Regions from separate parts of the Blautia sp. KLE_1732_HM_1032 genome, predicted to be linked through region 3. Evidence: a T-box and tRNA genes for the amino acid it is inferred to sense, from the RefSeq annotation. Region 3 holds a T-box; the other regions hold tRNA genes.
What was found. A T-box is a leader RNA that pairs with one kind of tRNA and senses whether it is charged. The one in region 3 lies ahead of proS (proline--tRNA ligase), so its partner is inferred to be a tRNA-Pro.
Positions count from the first base shown of each region.

Region 1: it encodes a tRNA-Pro, which carries the amino acid that the T-box ahead of proS (proline--tRNA ligase) is inferred to sense. The anticodon was not compared.
Region 2: it encodes a tRNA-Pro, which carries the amino acid that the T-box ahead of proS (proline--tRNA ligase) is inferred to sense. The anticodon was not compared.

Region 1 covers NZ_CP102266.1:1,470,217-1,474,506, reverse strand. The annotation lists gene NQ489_RS07010 (glycoside hydrolase family 3 C-terminal domain-containing protein) at 1-755, shown strand, start outside; gene NQ489_RS07005 (hypothetical protein) at 1,325-1,765, shown strand; tRNA gene NQ489_RS07000 (tRNA-Pro) at 1,900-1,973, shown strand; gene NQ489_RS06995 (LysR family transcriptional regulator) at 2,079-2,975, shown strand; gene ilvC (ketol-acid reductoisomerase) at 3,139-4,158, opposite strand; gene ilvN (acetolactate synthase small subunit) at 4,255-4,290, opposite strand, start outside.
Region 2 covers NZ_CP102266.1:695,944-700,233, forward strand. The annotation lists gene NQ489_RS03460 (Ig-like domain-containing protein) at 1-2,098, shown strand, start outside; tRNA gene NQ489_RS03465 (tRNA-Pro) at 2,308-2,381, shown strand; gene NQ489_RS03470 (DUF6128 domain-containing protein) at 2,517-3,596, shown strand; gene NQ489_RS03475 (anaerobic ribonucleoside-triphosphate reductase activating protein) at 3,652-4,290, opposite strand, start outside.
Region 3 covers NZ_CP102266.1:2,738,122-2,742,411, reverse strand. The annotation lists gene NQ489_RS13090 (HD domain-containing protein) at 1-839, shown strand, start outside; T-box leader at 1,070-1,279, shown strand; gene proS (proline--tRNA ligase) at 1,438-2,877, shown strand; gene tnpA (IS200/IS605 family transposase) at 3,063-3,485, shown strand; gene tnpB (IS200/IS605 family element RNA-guided endonuclease TnpB) at 3,485-4,290, shown strand, end outside.

The DNA of each region.
Region 1 (4,290 bases), 1.3 Mb from region 3:
TGAACTTCGGCGGTGGTGAAAAGGTTGAATACCATGAAGGCGTATTCGTAGGCTATCGCTACTACGATACAAAAGAGATGGGTGTAGCATATCCGTTTGGCTATGGACTCTCCTACACTACCTTTGCCTGCAGCGACCTGAAGATCTCCAATGAAAATCCTACAGACAAAGACACCATCACCGTTTCGGTTGATGTAACAAACACAGGAAATATGGCAGGAAAAGAAGTCGTACAGCTCTATGTCAAAGACTGTACCAGTTCCGCGATCCGCCCAGAAAAAGAGCTCAAGGGCTTCGAAAAGGTTTTCCTAAATCCAGGCGAAACCAAAACAGTAACCATGGAGCTGGACAAGAGAAGCTTCGCATGGTACAATACAGAACTTCATGACTGGTTCGCAGCCAGCGGCGAATATAAGCTCCTTGTCGGTACCTCTTCCAGAGATATCCATCTTGAAGGCAGGATCCATCTGAACAGCAGCCAGGAGCTTCCGATGCATGTTCATATGAACACCACCCTGGGCGAACTGTTCCGCAACCCAAAAACAAGCGAAACAGCAAAAGAACTGACAGCAAAATATATCTCAGCCATGAACGTTGGTGAAGAGTCCTCTTCTGAAGCCGCTTCCGAAGCTATCACTGAAGAAATGACAGAAGCCATGACCGACTCCATGCCATTACGTGCGCTGGTAAGCTTCGGCGGATATTCCAGAGAAGAACTTACAGAAATTATTGAAAAATTAAATAAACTGGTATAATTTCACAGGACATCATCCGCCGAACGAATTATACTTACATAAAAAGCTGCATAAAACGGCACAAAAAGCGACATAATTGGACAGCTATGGCAGTTTCAGATCGCTTGACAAGCATTAAAGCAGATGTTATCATTACATATGGTTCAAAATCTTGGATCAAACAACAGAATAATCCGAAAAAATTACTGTCGCTTAATCTAACATTAAGCGGCAGTTTTCACATTCTCTTCATTTTCCTTTCACACAATGCACACATTTTTTTACTATATTATTAACTGTAGATAGCAAATGCTAAACAATCTTTTTCTTTTTCATACTTTTTTGCCGGGAGTCCGCACAACTCCCGGCCTCCTTTTTTTATTCTTCAGGTAGTTCGCCTGCATTTTCTATTATTATTAAAGATATAAAAATATGTCTTGTTTTTTCTTATTATATATATTATACTAGTTAAGAACTTATTGTTCCTGTCCATTTTGTTCTTTGATAATTTCATAGACTTCACACTCGAAACATGATACAATATCCGCACAGAGAAATATGCGGTACAATTTTTGTAGGAGGATGCGCATATGCTAGATCAGAAAGATTTGGAATTATTAGCCGGTATGATAAACCCGATCAATGTCCAGCTGGGCAATATAAATAACCGATTAGATGGTATCGACGCCAGACTGGATGCAGTGGATACTCGTCTCGACGGTATCGATGCTCGTCTTGATGCTATGGATGTTCGTTTTGACGGTATCGACGCTCGTCTTGATGCTATGGATGTTCGTTTTGATGAAATAGATGCCCGCTTCAACCGGGTAGAAAACAGACTTGAAATGATCGATCTGAAATGTGATACCAACAGAAAACGCCTGGACGACCTTTCACTGGATGTTAAGCTTGCAGAACGGGATATCCGAAAAGATATCAAGAATTTACAGGACACAACAGAAACTCTTGTTGTTGTACTTCAGGGAAGAGGTATTTTACCTGACCCAGGTAACACAATACAGACAGCCTGATTATATCATGTAAAGAGTGTGAAGCCTATGAAAGTATCAAGGGATCACACTCTTTATTATCATCCATACAACCATCTTTCTCCTCAAAAAATGGTTGCATTTACAATTCGTTTATGTTATAGTTATATGCGTTGCGGGGTATGGCGTAGCTTGGTAGCGCGCACGGCTGGGGGCCGTGAGGTCGCAGGTTCAAATCCTGTTGCCCCGATTGAACATCATAAATATTATAACAGCTAAGGTTTCCGAGGTCTGATGACTTCGGATTTTTTTATTACCTTTATTACCTTACTATTTTTCGAAAGGAATGTTTTGCATGCAGGATAATCTGTCTCTTTATCATATTTTTTATACGGTAGCACGTACCGGCAGTATCTCCCACAGTTCCCGGGACCTTTATATCAGCCAGCCTGCTATCAGCAAAGCGATCCAGAAGCTGGAGCAGAATCTGGATACCGTTCTTTTTAAACGCAGTTCCCGGGGTGTCACTCTGACTCCGGACGGTGAGCTTCTTTTTGAAAAAGTAAAAGAAGCTCTTTCACTTCTGGATGAAGGAGAAAATTCCATTCGCCATAACCGTTCCCGGGACATTCCAAAGCTGCGTCTGGGCGCCAGTTCTACTCTTACCAGATATGTACTGCTCTCCCACCTGGAAAACTATATTGCACGTTTTCCTCATGTACGTATCACAATTTCCTGCCAGTCTACTTATCAGACGCTGCAGCTTCTGGATGAGGAAAAAATCGATCTGGGACTCATCGGACGGCCGCAGAAGCTTCGGGGATATTATTTTCAGCCTCTTTTGAAAATCCAGGATACCTTTGTCTGTACACAGCAGTATCTGGAAAATCAGAAAAAGCTCTATCCGGATGAACCTCTGATCCAGGCAGCAACTTTCATGATGCTGGATGAGGACAATATTACACGTCAGACCGTGAACACTCAGTTGAAAGAACATCATGTGGAATTAAGTCATATTCTGGAAGTAACAACTATGGATCTTCTGATCCAGTTTGCGGAAATTGGTCTTGGGATTGCATGTGTGATCCGTGATTTTGTAAAAAAAGAGCTGGAAGAAGGAACTCTGGTGGAAGTACCGGTAGGATTTTCTTTTCCGCTGCGTGAGATCGGGTTTGTATGCAGACAGAAAGATGCTGATTCGGCTTTGATCGCGCCATTTTTTGATGATGAAACAGAGCATCCGGATAAATAAAGGAATGTAAAAAAATTCCCATCTGATCATTGCGACCAGATGGGAATTCTAAATTTCAAAAAAGTTTCCTACCACTGTATTACGTGTGTGACTTTTTTGACTCAAACTTCGCTGCGCTTCGTTCGAGTAGCGCAAAATTTATTGCGCCTGCAATAAATTTTGCTTAGTTATTAATAAGCTTATCCTCGCCGTTCCAGCTGTAGAGTTTACGGATCTCCTCGCCGACTTTCTCAGACTGATGCTCAGCAGCTAATTTTCTCATAGCCTTGAAGTGTACCTGTGCACCTGCATCGGACATGTCGAGTAAGAACTCTTTTGCGAATGTACCATCCTGGATATCGGAAAGAACTTTCTTCATTGCTTTCTTTGTATCCTCTGTGATGATCTTCGGTCCTGTGATGTAATCGCCATACTCAGCTGTATTGGAGATAGAATATCTCATTCCGGCGAATCCTGACTGATAGATCAGGTCAACGATCAGTTTCATCTCATGGATACACTCGAAGTATGCGTTTCTTGGGTCATAACCAGCTTCAACAAGTGTCTCGAAACCAGCCTGCATAAGTGCGCAAACACCACCGCAAAGTACAGCCTGCTCACCGAAGAGGTCTGTCTCTGTCTCTGTACGGAATGTTGTCTCAAGAACACCAGCTCTTGCTCCGCCGATTCCAAGTGCATATGCAAGTGCGATATCCTGAGCTTTACCTGTAGCATCCTGCTCTACAGCGATCAGACAAGGAACACCTTTACCAGCCTGATACTCGCTTCTTACTGTGTGTCCAGGTCCTTTCGGAGCGATCATTGTAACATCAACATATGCTGGTGGTTTGATGCATCCGAAATGAATGTTGAAGCCATGAGCGAACATAAGCATGTTGCCTTCCTCAAGGTTCGGCTCGATATCGTTCTTGTAAAGTGCAGCCTGTTTCTCATCGTTGATCAGGATCATGATGATATCTGCTTTTTTAGCTGCTTCAGCAGATGTATATACCTCGAAGCCCTGCTCCTCAGCTTTTTTCCAAGATTTGCTTCCTTTGTAAAGACCGATGATTACATTACATCCGGACTCTTTAAGGTTCAGTGCATGTGCATGTCCCTGGCTTCCGTATCCAATAATCGCAATTGTCTTACCATCTAATAATCCAAGATTACAGTCTTCCTGGTAAAAAATCTTATTTGCCATTTTACTTTCCTCCTCTGATGTTTACAACATCTTCTTCATAAAAATTATTTATCGTTAAGAGAGTAGCTGCTCTCCTAGCAAACATATGTAAAAAATTTACAGGTAACGGACATCGTCACTGCCTCGTGACAG
Region 2 (4,290 bases), 1.7 Mb from region 3:
AGCCAGGGCCGGGGATGAGATCTACACGGTTATGATCTCAAGCGACAATTATGTGGATATGACAAAAAATATCACACTGACAGGCCAGCCGATCACGGTTTCCAATGTTTCCTATTATTGGGTAAAGGGAGCGTTGGATGGATATACACAGATCCCGGGAACAGATATTTATTATAAGGTGGCAAATGGACATCAGGCACTGACAGGAACACTTTACGGTACGGCATCTCTGTCATACGAGGAATTTTATGCGGGAGATGCAACGAGCCGCAAATATGATTCCGTTACATCTGCCACAACCAGAAAAAGCACTGCTTTCGGAAATGCAGATGTTCAGAATCTGACAGAAAATGGCTATGAGATCGCAGGAGTAAAAAAGGTTAATGTAGCTACAGATGCAAAAACGTATGTAGAGGCGCAGATCCTTTCAGAAGCGGGAGAGCTTCCGGAAAGCGGAGTATATACAGAAACAGCAGGGATCACACTGGGACGTACTCCGACGGTAGAGCCTGGGCAGTATAAAACACTAAATACAGATGGAACATATAGTGCTACAAAATTTAATGTAAAAGCAACTGTGACAGATGCGGAGGCAACACTCAAAACATCTTCTCGCTGGGGAGATTATGAGATTGATGTAAAAGAAACCAGCACAAAATATCTCCGCAATACAAAGAGTGATTCCGATTTTGCAGTTAACTCCGGGATTCAGGGAATGATCCTGGAAACAACAGACGGCGGAAAATATGGCATGCGTCATATGAACGAGATGTGGCTGAAGGTGTATAAGGTTGCCTTTGCAAAAGATACAGGTCTTGAGGGAAAAACCGTAAACAAGATCACGTACATTATGGCAGACGGCGCGTATGTATATGAATTTGCAGATGGTATTTATGTTAAACCGCAGGCAACAGAAGAGATGGCTGTTTCTCCGGAATTTACGGACAGCACCCATGTTAAGCTTGCAAATCTTGATAAATACAAAAATCCGAAGGTATCTGTTTTCTATACAACAGGTGTCGGACATGATTCAAAGACAACATATCTTGTACAGGATGCAGTAACTACAGATGGAGTGGTTGCTCTGGATTCCACTGTAGCGAGACCGGAAAATGAAACCTATACAGTAAGAGTTTCCAGTGATGATCATGCAGATGTTTCTGTTCAGCTGGTGTATGGAACAATTGCCTTTAAAGAAAAGTCGGGAATTCTTTACATTGGAAGTTCCAGACAGCTTGAAGCTACAGGTGAGAACTGCAAAGATGTAACATATTCTTCCAACAATGAAAAAGTTGCATCTGTGGACGCAAACGGAAAAGTAACTGCAAAGGCAGCGGGAACAGCCGTGATCACGGCAACATCTGCAGCAGGAAAGACTGCACAGTACAAACTTACGGTAAAAACTCCATCTGTAAAAATGAATGCATCAGCGAAAACGCTTTATGTAAAAGGATCTCCAGCTACGGTGACGTTGAAAGCAACGACCGCAGGTGTTACCGGAAAAGTAACCTATACAAGCAGTAAACCATCTGTTGCAGCTGTAGCCGCAAATGGAAAGGTAACTGCAAAGGCGGCAGGTACAGCTGTGATCACAGCGAAATGCGGAAATTATAAAGCAACCTGCAAGATCACAGTCAAGAAGCCGGCTGTAAAAGCTTCGGCTTCAGCGAAAACTGTATTTGTGGGTGGAACAAGCCAGATCAAAGTGGAAAAAACAGGCGTTAGCGGAAAAGTTACTTATACAAGCAGTAATAAATCCGTTGCAGTGGTAAGCGCAGGCGGAAAAGTAACAGCAAAAAAAGCAGGAACAGCTACAATTACAGTAAAATGCGGAAGCTACAAAGCAACCTGCAGGATCACAGTAAAAAAAGGCAGCCTGAAGATCACATCCAAAACAGCTGTAAGTGTAAAAGCAAAGAAAACAACAGCCATCAAGGCAACTGCTACTTCAAAGGCAAAGATCACCTACAGAAGCAGCAATACAAAAGTTGCTACTGTAAGCAGCAAAGGTGTTGTTAAAGGTGTGAAAAAAGGAAAAGCTGTTATCTATGTAAGCAGCAACGGAATCACAAAAAAAGTAACAGTTACAGTGAAATAAGCATATATTTCACCTGAATATATTTGATATGTTATAAAGAACCTTTCCCAAAACTGCTTCGGGTCTGCGAAAATGCATGCCCGAAGCAGGAAAAAAGAAAAAATTCGATTTTTTTGAAAAATTTTAATTTTTTCTATTGACAAAGTACAGAAACTCTAATATAATAGCTCTTGCAGTTGAGCAAAACACAAACAACTGAAACAGAATAACGAAGCGTGGCTCAGTTTGGTAGAGCGCTGCGTTCGGGACGCAGAGGTCGCAGGTTCAAATCCTGTCGCTTCGACTAAAGCTTTGAGAATCCCTTGGTTGAGGGGTTCTTTTTTATGTTTGTACATCCTGGAGCTTTTTTCAGTTGATGGAATGATTTCTCTCGATTTTCATATATATTAACGAAACCGAAATACCGGAGGGACGTGCGTTGGCTAGATATCAGCGTTTTGTTGCGTATGTGTACGAGTATCGGAAAGGAAAAAAAGATGGCAGCAGCGGTTATGTGAGGGTGGAGGCCAGAGATAGGAAATGCCGTGTGGAGGTTCATCTGCGCTGCGTTGGACTGGAGCCTGGAAGTCGGTGCAGAGTGTATGGGTTTGTGCGGCAGGAAGGGTTGATGGATGGTATTTTGATCGGAAGCTGTGTTACCGGGCGGGAACGGATCGAGTGCGCACTGGAGACGGATACAGGGGATATTGGAGGCATGGGAAAAAGTCTTCAGGAGCTTGGAGGACTGCTTCTGATCTCCGATGCCGGCGGATTCTGGGGAACGGAATGGGATGATCAGCCGATCCGGCCGGAGAATTTCCGCGAGTGGAAGAAAAAAGGAACGGAATATCAGAAGGCGGCGGAGAAAAAAGGCAGAGAGCGGGAAGAAAAGGAAGAAGAAAATCAAAAAGATGGAACCTTGCCAGAAGTGCAGGAAAATCAGAAGGAGTCAGACAGGATCATGACGGTGGAGGAGATTCAGGAGGATGTATTAAAGACATCGGAAACCGGAAATTTATATCAGGCTCCCGGTCCGCATCCGCCGGAACCACCGCGACCAGGCCAGCCATCACCGCATCCGCCGGAACCACCACGACCAGGCCAGCCGTCACCGCATCCGCCGGAACCACCACGGCCAGGCCAGCCGTCACCGCATCCGCCGAAACCATCGAGACCGGAGCCATCTCGTCCACTTCCGGGAATACCCTGTGATGATCCCTTTAACGACGGCTATTTCACAGACTGCAGCAAGATCAGACCATCGGACTGCAGTGCCTTATGCAGAAAAAACGGCTGCTTCTGCAGCAACCGTTTTGTCATGTACGGATATCAGAATTTCGGCCATCTTCTGCTGTGCAGAAATCCCCGGGGACAGTACATACTGGGAGTACCCGGTGGATACAGCCAGCAGGAACGGTTTATGGCCAATATGTTTGGCTTTCCCTACTTTAAGGAATGTCCGGATATTCATATCCCAGGCGGAAAGGGAGGATACTGGTACTGTTTTATTAACATCTGATCAGAAAAATTTCGGCATCCATGCAGATAAGCAAACAGTTTTGCAAATCCGCAGATCACAGCTCCATACCACGAATTTCTACTACCGGGATCGTCTGAGACAGGATATCCCGGTAGTTTTTCATTTCTTCCTCGGAGCAGGCAGAGAATCCCGGTATCAGAACTCCATCGGAATCCCGGTAAGCCTGGAGATAATAAGCTTTTGCACCGCTTAACCACCGGCTGATCTCCTGAAAATCTTTTTCGGAATGAAGTTCCCTCACAACTGTTGTACGAAATTCATAATCAAGGTGTCCGTCCAGCAGCCATCCGGCAGTTTCCCGGATCCCATCCAGATCAGCATGTACACCGGTAAGCACATGATAGTTGGAAGGACAGGCCTTGATATCCATGGCAACCTTGTTGATCAGGTCAGCTGCTGCGAGATTTTTTACCACGGAGGGGCGGGAACCGTTGGTATCGAGCTTCACATCATAGCCCAGTTCCCTGATCCTGCTGAGAAATTCCGGCAGCTCCGGTGCAAGTGTGGGTTCACCGCCGGAAATACAGACGCCATCGAGAATCCCCTTTCTTTTTTTTAGAAAAGCCAGGATTTCCTCCTGGGAATATTCAGGCTGGGTGTCAGGCTCTACGACAAGAGCTCCATTCTGGCAGAATGGGCAGCGGAAGTTGCAGCCGCCTAAGAATATGGTACA
Region 3 (4,290 bases):
ACAGAGTGTTTACAGAGCTACAGAATGAACAAAAGAAGAAGGGGTGTGGCAGAATGATCGACATTGCACATGCAAAACAGGAATTCGAAAAATATCTGGATGAATACGACCGGGAGGATGAACAGATCTGTCTGAAGATCGTACATACCTATGGAGTGATGAAATACGCAGGAGAGATCGCCAGAAAAATGGAATGTTCCGGTGAAGATGTGGAACTTGCGGAGCTGATCGGTCTGCTTCATGATATTGGTCGTTTTGAGCAGATCCGTAGATTTCACAGCTTTGAGCCGGGAACCATGGATCATGCTGTGTTCGGTGCAGAACTTCTCTTCGGGGAGGAGAAGCTGATCCGGCGCTTCGTGGAGGATGATAAATTTGATGAGCTGATCGATGCAGCAATTCGGAAGCACAGTGATTTCAAACTGGAAGGAATCCACGATGCAAGAACACTTTTCCATGCAAAACTGATCCGGGATGCCGACAAGCTGGATAACTGCAGAGTAAAGCTGGAGGCGTCTGTTGAAGCCATGCTGGGAGTCTCTGAGAAAGCTGCAGGAGAAGGGCTGATCTCACCGGCAGTGTGGGAGTCCTGTCTCAGAAGAGAATCCGTGTTATCCGTAGACAGACATGTGCCGGTGGATTACTGGGTATCTTATCTTGCACAGTATTATGATATCAATTTTCCTGAGACCTGTGAGATCATCGAAGAAGAGGATTATATCACCAGGATCGCAGGCCGGCTGACGTACCAGGAACAGGATACCAGAACTAAGCTCCATATTCTCACAGAAGATCTGAACAGGTATCTGGAGATGCCGGCTGTGTCTGTGAAGGAATAGGAGTATAGCAGTTACTGTTCACTGGCAATGTCCCGCGAGGTGTTTTTTGTGAGCGAAGGTCACAGAAAACCCGAGACATACCATGCGAATTTATGCGATTAACATAAATTCTGTGCATCGCGAAGCGTGTTACTGAGAACGGAGTGAACAGTAACTCATAGCAGAGAGACTTGTTATATTTTTTTGTTTGGGGTTGACTTTGAGGTGGTTTTCGCCTAAAATATATCAAAGATACGGCGATGATGAGAATAGTACACAGGGAATTATCTCAGAGAGGGATCTGCTTTGGTGGAAGGATCCTGTGCGTGAACTGTGGAACCGGCCTCGGAGCTCTGCGTGATTGAAGCGTGGCGTGTGTTTCCGGCGTTAACGGGTGTTGAGAGAACAGCTTTTCAGGCTGTTAACTGGGGTGGTACCGCCGAAGTCATTCGGTCCCTTGTGAGGGATTTGGATGGCTTATTTTTTTGTCCATAAAACGGGATTGTAAATGCAGTGTACGGTTTATGGGACAGAAGAGTGAGCTGGAAGGATTCCGGATTGCTGTGGCTGCTTGACAGCCGGCAATATGTAACAGATCACAAGAAAAAGGAGATTTATCATGGCAAAAGAAAAGAAATTAGTACAGGCCATCACATCTATGGATGAGGATTTTGCTCAGTGGTATACAGACGTTGTTAAGAAGGCTGAGCTCTGTGGCTATACAAGTGTTAAGGGCTGTATGGCGATCAAACCTGCAGGTTATGCGATCTGGGAGAATATCCAGCATGAGCTTGACCGCAGATTTAAAGAAACCGGTGTAGAGAACGTTTACATGCCGATCTTTATCCCGGAGTCTCTTCTTGATAAAGAGAAAGATCATGTAGAAGGTTTTGCTCCGGAGGTTGCATGGGTGACTCATGGCGGCCTTGATCCGCTGCAGGAGAGACTTTGCGTGCGTCCGACTTCTGAGACTCTGTTCTGCGATTTCTACCAGAAAGAGATCCAGTCCCACAGAGATCTTCCAAAGGTATATAATCAGTGGTGTTCCGTTGTCCGTTGGGAGAAGACAACACGTCCATTCCTTCGTTCCAGAGAGTTCCTGTGGCAGGAGGGACATACTGCTCATGCAACAGCTGAGGAAGCGGAGCAGCGTACCATCCAGATGCTGAACATCTATGCAGACTTCTGCGAGGAAGTTCTTGCGATTCCGGTCATCAAAGGCCAGAAGACAGACAAGGAGAAATTTGCAGGTGCTGAGGCTACTTATACCATCGAATCTCTGATGCACGACGGTAAGGCTCTCCAGTCCGGTACAAGCCATAACTTTGGAGATGGCTTTGCCAAAGCATTCGGAATCCAGTACACAGATAAAGATAACACACTGAAATATGTTCACCAGACATCCTGGGGAATGACAACCCGTATGATCGGTGCGATCATCATGGTTCACGGTGACAACAGCGGACTTGTTCTTCCTCCGAGGATCGCTCCGGTACAGACTGTGATCATTCCGATCCAGCAGCGTAAAGAGGGTGTTATGGAGAAGGCTGACGAGCTTCTTGCAGCACTGAAGGCAGCAGGCATCCGTGCAAAGGTTGACGCTACAGACAAGAGCCCGGGATTCAAGTTTGCTGAGCAGGAGATGCGTGGTATCCCGCTTCGTGTGGAATGTGGCCCGAAGGATATCGAAAACGGCCAGGCAGTTCTCTGCAGAAGAGATACCCGTGAGAAATACACAGTATCCTTCGAGGAGCTTGCAGATAAGGTAAAAGAGCTTCTGGATACCATTCAGCATGATATGCTGGAGCGCGCACGTGCACACAGAGAGGCACATACTTACGTAGCAAAGAATTATGAGGAGTTCGGTGAGATCATCAACAGCAAACCGGGATTCATCAAAGCTATGTGGTGCGGTGATCGTGCATGTGAGGACAAGATCAAGGAAGATTTCCAGGCAACATCCAGATGTATGCCATTTGAGCAGGAGCAGTTAAGCGACGTTTGCGTATGTTGCGGAAAACCGGCTAAGAAGATGGTTTACTGGGGACGCGCATACTAAAATATAATTTATATTGCAGAAACAGCGGCGGGGCAAAATATGCTCCGCTGTTTTTATCCAATGCGTCGTAAAACCCCTTGCTTCGGCTATGGGGATATAAGACGCGTCCATCGAATTTATGCAAGTAATTGAAGATGGACAAAATAGTAATTGTATTAACTAATGAACCATAGTATAATATAAATATGAACATAACATATAAATTAAATAACAATGTCGTCTATTCCTGTAAATACCATGTAGTATGGTGTCCAAAGTATAGACGAAAAGTATTAATTAATGGTGTGGACGTCCGGCTGAAGGAGCTGCTCACAGAGTATGCTGCAAATCTTTCTGTAGATATTTTGGAAATGGAGATCATGCCAGACCATGTTCATATGCTTTTGGAAGTAGATCCTCAGTTTGGCATCCACAAAGCTGTAAAGTCATTTAAAGGCTATACGTCCAGAAGTTTAAGACAGGAATTTTCCTATCTTAAAACGAAAATGCCGACTCTTTGGACAAACAGCTATTTTGTATCGACGGTGGGCGGTGCTCCGCAGGAAACAGTAAAACAGTATATTGAAAACCAGAAAACATCGCAGAGACAAAAGGATAAGATGGGATAATGCAAAAAGGAATTAAATTTAGGATCTACCCGAACAGAGAACAGAAAAACTTCATCCATCAGACCCTGGGATGCTGCCGGTTCATCTACAACCGGGGACTTGCCATGCGGAAGGAAGGCTATGAAAATGGGGAAAAGATCGGCTATTCCCAGACTTCCGCCATGCTGACTGAACTGAAAAAGCAAGAGGAGTTTGCCTTTCTGAAAGCAGCAGATTCCATTGCATTACAGCAGTCTTTGCGGGATCTCGACCGGGGATTTGTGAATTTCTTTGAGAAACGGGCTTCCTATCCAACCTTCAAAAGTAAACATAACCGGTTCCAGTCATACAGAACGGTAAATCAAAAAGATAATATTCGTATTGTGGGAAGATATATCAAACTTCCGAAACTTGGATTTGTTAAAATACGGCAGTCGATGGAAGTGGAAAAGATTAATCACGTGATCATTGAGCACACACCGGCTGGAAAATATTTTGCGGTTTTAAATGTTGATTTTGAACCGGAACCACGCTCAAATGCTGGCGGAACGATAGGGATTGATGTCGGGATCAAAGCGTTCTACTCCGACAGTAATGGAAATACGGTATCAAATCCCAGATATCTGGAACGCTCAATGCGAAAACTCATAAGAGAACAGCGCAGGCTTTCCCGAAAACAAAAAGATTCCCATAACCGCGAGAAGCAGAGGATCAGGGTGGCAAGAGTGTATGAGAAAGTAACCAATCAGCGGAATGATTTCCTGCAGAAACAGTCAACGATGCTGGTGCGTGAAAACCAAACCATCTGTATTGAAGATCTGAATGT